DNA from 2 places in the Lysinibacillus sp. FSL H8-0500 genome. Region 2 is predicted to be linked to the other one. Evidence: a T-box and tRNA genes for the amino acid it is inferred to sense, from the RefSeq annotation. Region 2 holds a T-box; the other holds one or more tRNA genes.
The links. The T-box of region 2 lies ahead of ileS (isoleucine--tRNA ligase). A T-box ahead of a tRNA ligase gene usually reads a tRNA of that ligase, here a tRNA-Ile.
Positions count from the first base shown of each region.

Region 1: it has a tRNA-Ile gene. The T-box ahead of ileS (isoleucine--tRNA ligase) is inferred to sense a tRNA for this amino acid. The anticodon was not compared.

Region 1 is NZ_CP150292.1:3,603,634-3,607,024, forward strand. Features, by position in the region: gene MHB44_RS17065 (trypsin-like peptidase domain-containing protein) at 1-104, shown strand, start outside; gene MHB44_RS17070 (class I SAM-dependent methyltransferase) at 820-1,431, shown strand; tRNA gene MHB44_RS17075 (tRNA-Glu) at 1,673-1,744, opposite strand; tRNA gene MHB44_RS17080 (tRNA-Ser) at 1,747-1,837, opposite strand; tRNA gene MHB44_RS17085 (tRNA-Asn) at 1,848-1,924, opposite strand; tRNA gene MHB44_RS17090 (tRNA-Ile) at 1,929-2,005, opposite strand; tRNA gene MHB44_RS17095 (tRNA-Gly) at 2,007-2,080, opposite strand; tRNA gene MHB44_RS17100 (tRNA-Phe) at 2,086-2,161, opposite strand; tRNA gene MHB44_RS17105 (tRNA-Asp) at 2,177-2,252, opposite strand; tRNA gene MHB44_RS17110 (tRNA-Met) at 2,278-2,352, opposite strand; tRNA gene MHB44_RS17115 (tRNA-Ser) at 2,406-2,498, opposite strand; tRNA gene MHB44_RS17120 (tRNA-Ile) at 2,514-2,590, opposite strand; tRNA gene MHB44_RS17125 (tRNA-Met) at 2,598-2,671, opposite strand; tRNA gene MHB44_RS17130 (tRNA-Ala) at 2,700-2,775, opposite strand; tRNA gene MHB44_RS17135 (tRNA-Pro) at 2,791-2,867, opposite strand; tRNA gene MHB44_RS17140 (tRNA-Arg) at 2,877-2,953, opposite strand; tRNA gene MHB44_RS17145 (tRNA-Leu) at 2,962-3,050, opposite strand; tRNA gene MHB44_RS17150 (tRNA-Gly) at 3,056-3,130, opposite strand; tRNA gene MHB44_RS17155 (tRNA-Leu) at 3,166-3,250, opposite strand; tRNA gene MHB44_RS17160 (tRNA-Lys) at 3,268-3,343, opposite strand; tRNA gene MHB44_RS17165 (tRNA-Thr) at 3,350-3,391, opposite strand, start outside.
Region 2 is NZ_CP150292.1:1,146,888-1,150,278, reverse strand. Features, by position in the region: gene ileS (isoleucine--tRNA ligase) at 1-2,044, opposite strand, end outside; T-box leader at 2,162-2,386, opposite strand; gene MHB44_RS05295 (DivIVA domain-containing protein) at 2,474-2,998, opposite strand; gene MHB44_RS05290 (RNA-binding protein) at 3,094-3,391, opposite strand, start outside.

The sequences.
Region 1 (3,391 bases), 2.4 Mb from region 2:
ATGATGCACAAGGCCACTATCAATTCTATGATCGCTATAAGACTTATACGGTGATTACAGATGATTATGGCGCTTATAAAATTGCAAATATTAAAATTCACTAGTTTTTGATGCTATATTGTTTTGTATGAGATGTTATCGGTTGTAAACTTATTTATTATCCATCCGTCATTATGTGAGTCCGTCTAGCTATAAAATAGATGAACATATAGTTTATAAATCTTATATGCAACAATCCACTAGCTAAAATAGATGAACACTCGTAGAAATGAAGGAAAGCCGGCCATTCTCTGGAATCATGTAGAATCCGTATGAAAAACAGCTAGTGTCATCCTCTTATACGGAACAGTTTATCTAAAGAGAATTAGTAAGTCACTATGAAAATTTCTATGATTGACTAAAATGAAGAAGATTTATAGGAGACATGTGATTGCCTTGAATGTAAGTAAATTATTCTTTTATGAAGTCGACTGCATGCCATTTTACATGTATTATTTCTAAAAGTAGTACAGCTTATTACGCCAATTTTTAAATGTCGTGGAGCCTTAAGCGTCAAAACAGCATAATATTCAAAGTAGTCAGAAATGAAACTTTTCAGAATAGTAGATACCCATTAAAGATATTTTAATTGGAAATATTTTTAAATATTTTTCGTAAATATATTTAATTTTAAGCAAAATTAACATATTATATAAGGATTATAACCTAAGGAGGTAGTTTTATATGGCAAATACCCATTGGCAATAGAGAGAGATTAGTCTTCATTATTTAGATGAAGTAAGAGGGGCTATACCTTTTGGGGCAGTCCAAGCACAACTAATGCTGCAAATAGTAGATCATTTTAATGCAGACCCAAAAAAAATTATGGATTTAGGATGTGGAAATGGATTTTTAGCGGAAATATTACTTAAATCTTATCCAGAAGCTATCGCTATATTGATAGATCATTCAGAACCAATGATTGAAAATGCAAGAATAAATATGAAGGATTATAGCGAAAGATGTGAAATTATTAACGGAGATTTTAGTGAAAGCCTTACGAAATATGCTGATAGAGCAACAGTAGATTGTATCGTTTCCGGTTATGCTATACACCACCTTCCTAATGAACAGAAAAGATTATTATATAGCGAAATATTTGATTTATTAGCACCAGGAGGCATATTTATTAATATTGAACACGTTGCTTCTGCTACACCTAAAATAGAAAAATTACATGATAAATTTTTTATTGACCACCTAGCACCACATAATAATAAAGATAGGTCCACTGTATCTATCGAATACTATAATCGCTCAGATAAAATGGATAATATACTAGAAAGAGTAGATATTCAATTAAAGTGGTTGGAGGAAATTGGTTTTAATCATGTAGATTGTTATTTTAAATGGATGGAGTTAGCTGTATTTGGGGGAGTTAAGCAACAATAATATTCTATTCTAGTAAGTCAAATTTTGGTGTCATTCAGATACCCGTTTCTGAAATACATAACACATATGTTTACAGTTTGTGCGATTGTAATAGAGCACCATTGGTTTGATCATGCTATCCAGCGATTAATCAGGGCTTTCCGTCAGTTTCATGCGTCGATCCGTTTATCAGGTGCGACTCTCTCTATCTTTTGAACAGAAAAAAGTGCAATAGATGACTGTTCATCTACTGCACTTTGTATGACCCGTACGGGATTCGAACCCGTGTTACCGCCGTGAAAGGGCGGTGTCTTAACCACTTGACCAACGGGCCCATGGCGGAGAAGGAGGGATTTGAACCCTCGCGCCGGTTACCCGACCTACACCCTTAGCAGGGGCGCCTCTTCAGCCTCTTGAGTACTTCCCCATATAAAAAATGGCTCCGAAGGCAGGACTCGAACCTGCGACAACCTGATTAACAGTCAGGTGCTACTACCAACTGAGCTACTTCGGAATAATGGTGGGCCTAAATGGACTCGAACCATCGACCTCACGCTTATCAGGCGTGCGCTCTAACCAGCTGAGCTATAGGCCCTTGGAGCGGGTGATGGGAATCGAACCCACGACATCAGCTTGGAAGGCTGAGGTTTTACCATTAAACTACACCCGCATAAATGGTGGGTCAGGACGGAATCGAACCGCCGACACTTAGAGCTTCAATCTAATGCTCTACCAACTGAGCTACTGACCCATATTCTAAAATAAATGGCGGTCCCGACCGGGATCGAACCGGCGATCTCCTGCGTGACAGGCAGGCATGTTAACCGCTACACCACGGGACCTTTTGGTTACTTTCGCATAGAAAATTGGTTGCGGGGGCCGGATTTGAACCAACGACCTTCGGGTTATGAGCCCGACGAGCTACCACTGCTCCACCCCGCGATAATCATATGTTGTTTCGAGTTTTTCAAGCACCATTTATAAAGACATAAAACTGGAGGAGGTAGAGGGATTCGAACCCCCGCGCGGTCTTACCCGCCTGTCGGTTTTCAAGACCGATCCCTTCAGCCAGACTTGGGTATACCTCCGTTACAATATATAAATGGTGGACCTTGCAGGACTCGAACCTGCGACCGGACGGTTATGAGCCGTCTGCTCTAACCAACTGAGCTAAAGGTCCTTTAAGATGGCGGCAGAGGGGATCGAACCCCCGACCTTACGGGTATGAACCGTACGCTCTAGCCAGCTGAGCTACGCCGCCAGGATCTTTATACTGGTTAATTTACTTATGGTGGAGCCTAGCGGGATCGAACCGCTGACCTCCTGCGTGCAAGGCAGGCGCTCTCCCAGCTGAGCTAAGGCCCCATAATTTTTAGGAAATGGTCGGGAAGACAGGATTCGAACCTGCGACCCCTTGGTCCCAAACCAAGTGCTCTACCAAGCTGAGCTACTTCCCGTTGTTCTTTTGGCGCGCCCGACAGGAGTCGAACCCATAACCTTCTGATCCGTAGTCAGACGCTCTATCCAATTGAGCTACGGGCGCATTTTAAATGGTGCCGAGGACCGGAATCGAACCGGTACGGTAGTCACCTACCGCAGGATTTTAAGTCCTGTGCGTCTGCCAGTTCCGCCACCCCGGCACATTTGGAGCGGAAGACGAGGTTCGAACTCGCGACCCCCACCTTGGCAAGGTGGTGTTCTACCACTGAACTACTTCCGCATGTGCATACGTTTTTTATCTGGCAATGAAAATAATGGTGCGGGTGAAGGGAGTCGAACCCCCACGCCTTGCGGCGCTAGATCCTAAGTCTAGTGCGTCTGCCAATTCCGCCACACCCGCTTATTATTATTTCAAAATGGTGAGCCATGAAGGACTCGAACCTTCGACCCTCTGATTAAAAGTCAGATGCTCTACCAACTGAGCTAATGGCTCGGAAAATGGTGCCGGCTATAGGAATCGAACCCACGACCTACTGATTAC
Region 2 (3,391 bases):
GCATATAGACATATTGATCCATTTCACGAAGCTCTGCATAAGCGACACGATCTTTCTTTGGAGCGAAATCAGCGATATTGCCATGTAAGAAGCGCAATGTATTACGAATTTTACGATATACTTCGGACACTTGCTTCAACATATCCATTGAAATACGTACATCGGCTGTATAGTCAACAGAAGCCACCCATAGACGCAAAATATCTGCACCATATTGATCCATTACTTTTTGTGGCACAATGGTATTTCCTAGCGATTTACTCATTTTACGTCCTTCACCATCAAGCACAAAGCCGTGCGTTAAAAGCCCTTTATAGGGTGCATAGCCATTGATCGCTACCGATGTAATAAGGGATGAGTTAAACCAGCCACGGTGTTGGTCAGAGCCTTCTAAATAAAGATCAGCTGGATACTTCATACCACGCTCTACTAAGACACCTTGGTGTGAAGAACCTGAGTCAAACCATACATCCATAATATCGTTTTCTTTTGTAAATTCACCATTTGGGCTACCTGGATGTGCAAAGCCTTCTGGCAATAATTCCTTCGCCTCTTTTTGGAACCAAATATTTGATCCATGCTCACGGAATAATGCAGCTACATGGGTAATCGTTTCTGGTGTAATAATGGGTTCACCATTTTCAGCGTAGAAAATTGGAATCGGTACTCCCCATGCACGTTGACGTGAAATGACCCAGTCACCACGGTCACGAATCATATTATAAAGACGTGTTTCACCCCAAGCAGGTGTAAAGGTTGTTGCTTTTACTGCCTCTAATAGTTCCCCACGGAATGCTTCAACAGATGCAAACCATTGTGGTGTTGCACGATAAATAACAGGTTTTTTTGTACGCCAATCGTGCGGATATGAGTGTGTAAAGAAGTCAAGCTTTTCTAATGCCCCTACTTCTTTTAGCTTTTCTGTAATTAGTTTATTGGCATCATTATAAAACACACCTTCAAAACCAGGTGCTTCATCTGTATAACAGCCGTTATTATTAACAGGGCTAAGCATACCTAAACCATATTGCTTACCAATATGATAATCGTCTTCCCCGTGCCCAGGTGCTGTATGAACACATCCCGTACCCGCTTCAGCAGTTACGTGTTCACCTACCATAATAAGAGATTCACGATCATAGAATGGATGCTGTGCTACAAGACGGTCAAGCGCTTCACCTTTTACTTCCTGTACAACCTCATAGTCTTCCCAGCCAAGCGTAGTTGCCACTGACTCTAATAATTCTTTGGCGATGATGAATTTTTTATTAGCCACGGCCACTACAACATAGATAAATTCAGGATTTAAAGAAATCCCTAAGTTCGCTGGGAGTGTCCAAGGCGTTGTTGTCCAAATAATAAATTTCGCATCTGCAGGTACAACGCCTTTTGCCTCTTTAATCGCAAAGCTGACATAAATGGATGGTGATTTAATATCTTTATATTCGATCTCAGCTTCTGCAAGAGCCGATTCGGAAGACGGTGACCAATAAACAGGTTTTAATCCTTTATAAATATAACCCTTTTCCGCCATTTTACCAAATACTTCAATTTGGCGTGCTTCAAATTCAGGCTTTAATGTAATATACGGATTTTCCCACTCACCACGGATACCTAGACGTTTAAATTGCTGGCGTTGATTGTCGATTTGCTCATAGGCATACTTTTCACAGAGCTGACGGAATTCCGCTACAGACATTTCCTTACGTTTAACACCTTTGTTTGTCAGTGCTTGCTCAATTGGTAGACCATGTGTGTCCCAGCCTGGCACATAATTCACATGGTAGCCAGACATAGAACGATGACGTGTAATCATATCTTTTAACACTTTATTTAATGCGTGACCAATATGAATATCACCATTTGCATAGGGAGGTCCATCGTGTAAAACAAACTCAGGACGCCCTTTTGTACGTTCCAGCTGTAATTTATTAATATCCATGTCATTCCATTTGTCTTGCATTTTTGGCTCATTTGCCGGTAAATTCCCCCGCATTGGGAAATCTGTTTTGGGCATTAATAAAGTATTTTTGTATTCAACCATTAAAATTCCTCCTTAAATATTACAAATAAAACATCGTATAGACATCTACAACAGTTATCGGCAAACATCCCAATTCTTAATGCTTCTGCTTGCAAATAAAAAAAGCCCTCAATCCCTAAAAGGGACGAGAAGCTTCTACTCGCGGTACCACCCTAGTTGCAGTACAATTCAAATTGTACTACCTCTTTCAAGCACGTTAACGTTGTGCGCTACGAAATAACTTACTTCTTTCAGTTATTTAGCTCAGAAGTGATCTTCATTGTTAGTTGTTTGTTTGGGCTTGCACTATCCCCAAATCGCTTCACTACACCTAACAATTACTGTCTTCGTCTCTGCCTATATGCATATCTGTTCAAATAATTGATAGTATAAAGTATATGAAATTCAAACATTCACGTCAAGTTTCAATTACGATGGGCAAGAGAAAGGTCACATATCTTCTAAATCTTGTGCTTCCTCTACAGACGCTTGAATTTCTGTTAAATCAATATCGTATTGCAGCAAATGATCCCAATCATCTGCATTTAATAGATCAAGCTGTGCCTCCACAAGCATTTTAAAGCGATTTCGGAATACCTTGGATTGTTTCTTCAACTCATCAATTTCAATTGTTACCTTACGTGCCTTGGTTAACGCTTCATTGACAATTCGATCAGCATTTTTCTCAGCTTCTTTCACAATAAGCTTTGCCTCTTTTTGTGAATTTCTACGTACCTCATCTGCTGCCTCTTGTGCCACAACAATGGATTTTTGTAAGGTTTCTTCTAAGGAGTTAAAATGCCTCGCCTGCTCTAAAGCAATTTCTAGCTGTCGATCAACTTCTTTTTTTTCACGCAATAAAATTTCGTAATCTTTAATAATCTGATCTAAAAATTCATTGACCTCGTCCTCAGCGTAACCCCTGAAGGTCTTTGTAAACTCCTTATTATGTATATCAATAGGTGATAATGGCATACAATCCTTCTCTCCTTTACGTGTACATTCGTATTTCCTATTATACAATTGTTGCGACAACTTAGCAGTAAAAATTAATGAAAATTACTTCAATTTCAAGCTTTTTGGGCCAATCGACCGATTTGTAGACGAATTTTATCTTTTTTTGTACGGCCTTCTGTCATAATAATTTTAACACGGCCACTTCCTCGTATCGATAAAATATCCCCCTCTTGTAATTCAAAAGCAACAGTATCTCGCTCTGTCCAATTAACACGTACTTTGTTCCCTGTAATAAGCGCTTGTGCTTTTTGACGTGACACGTTTAAAATAGTCGCAATAATCACATCTAAACGCATTGAAGACACCGTATGAGATTCTTCAAGCCATTCGTCCTCATTGATAAGCAAAGGC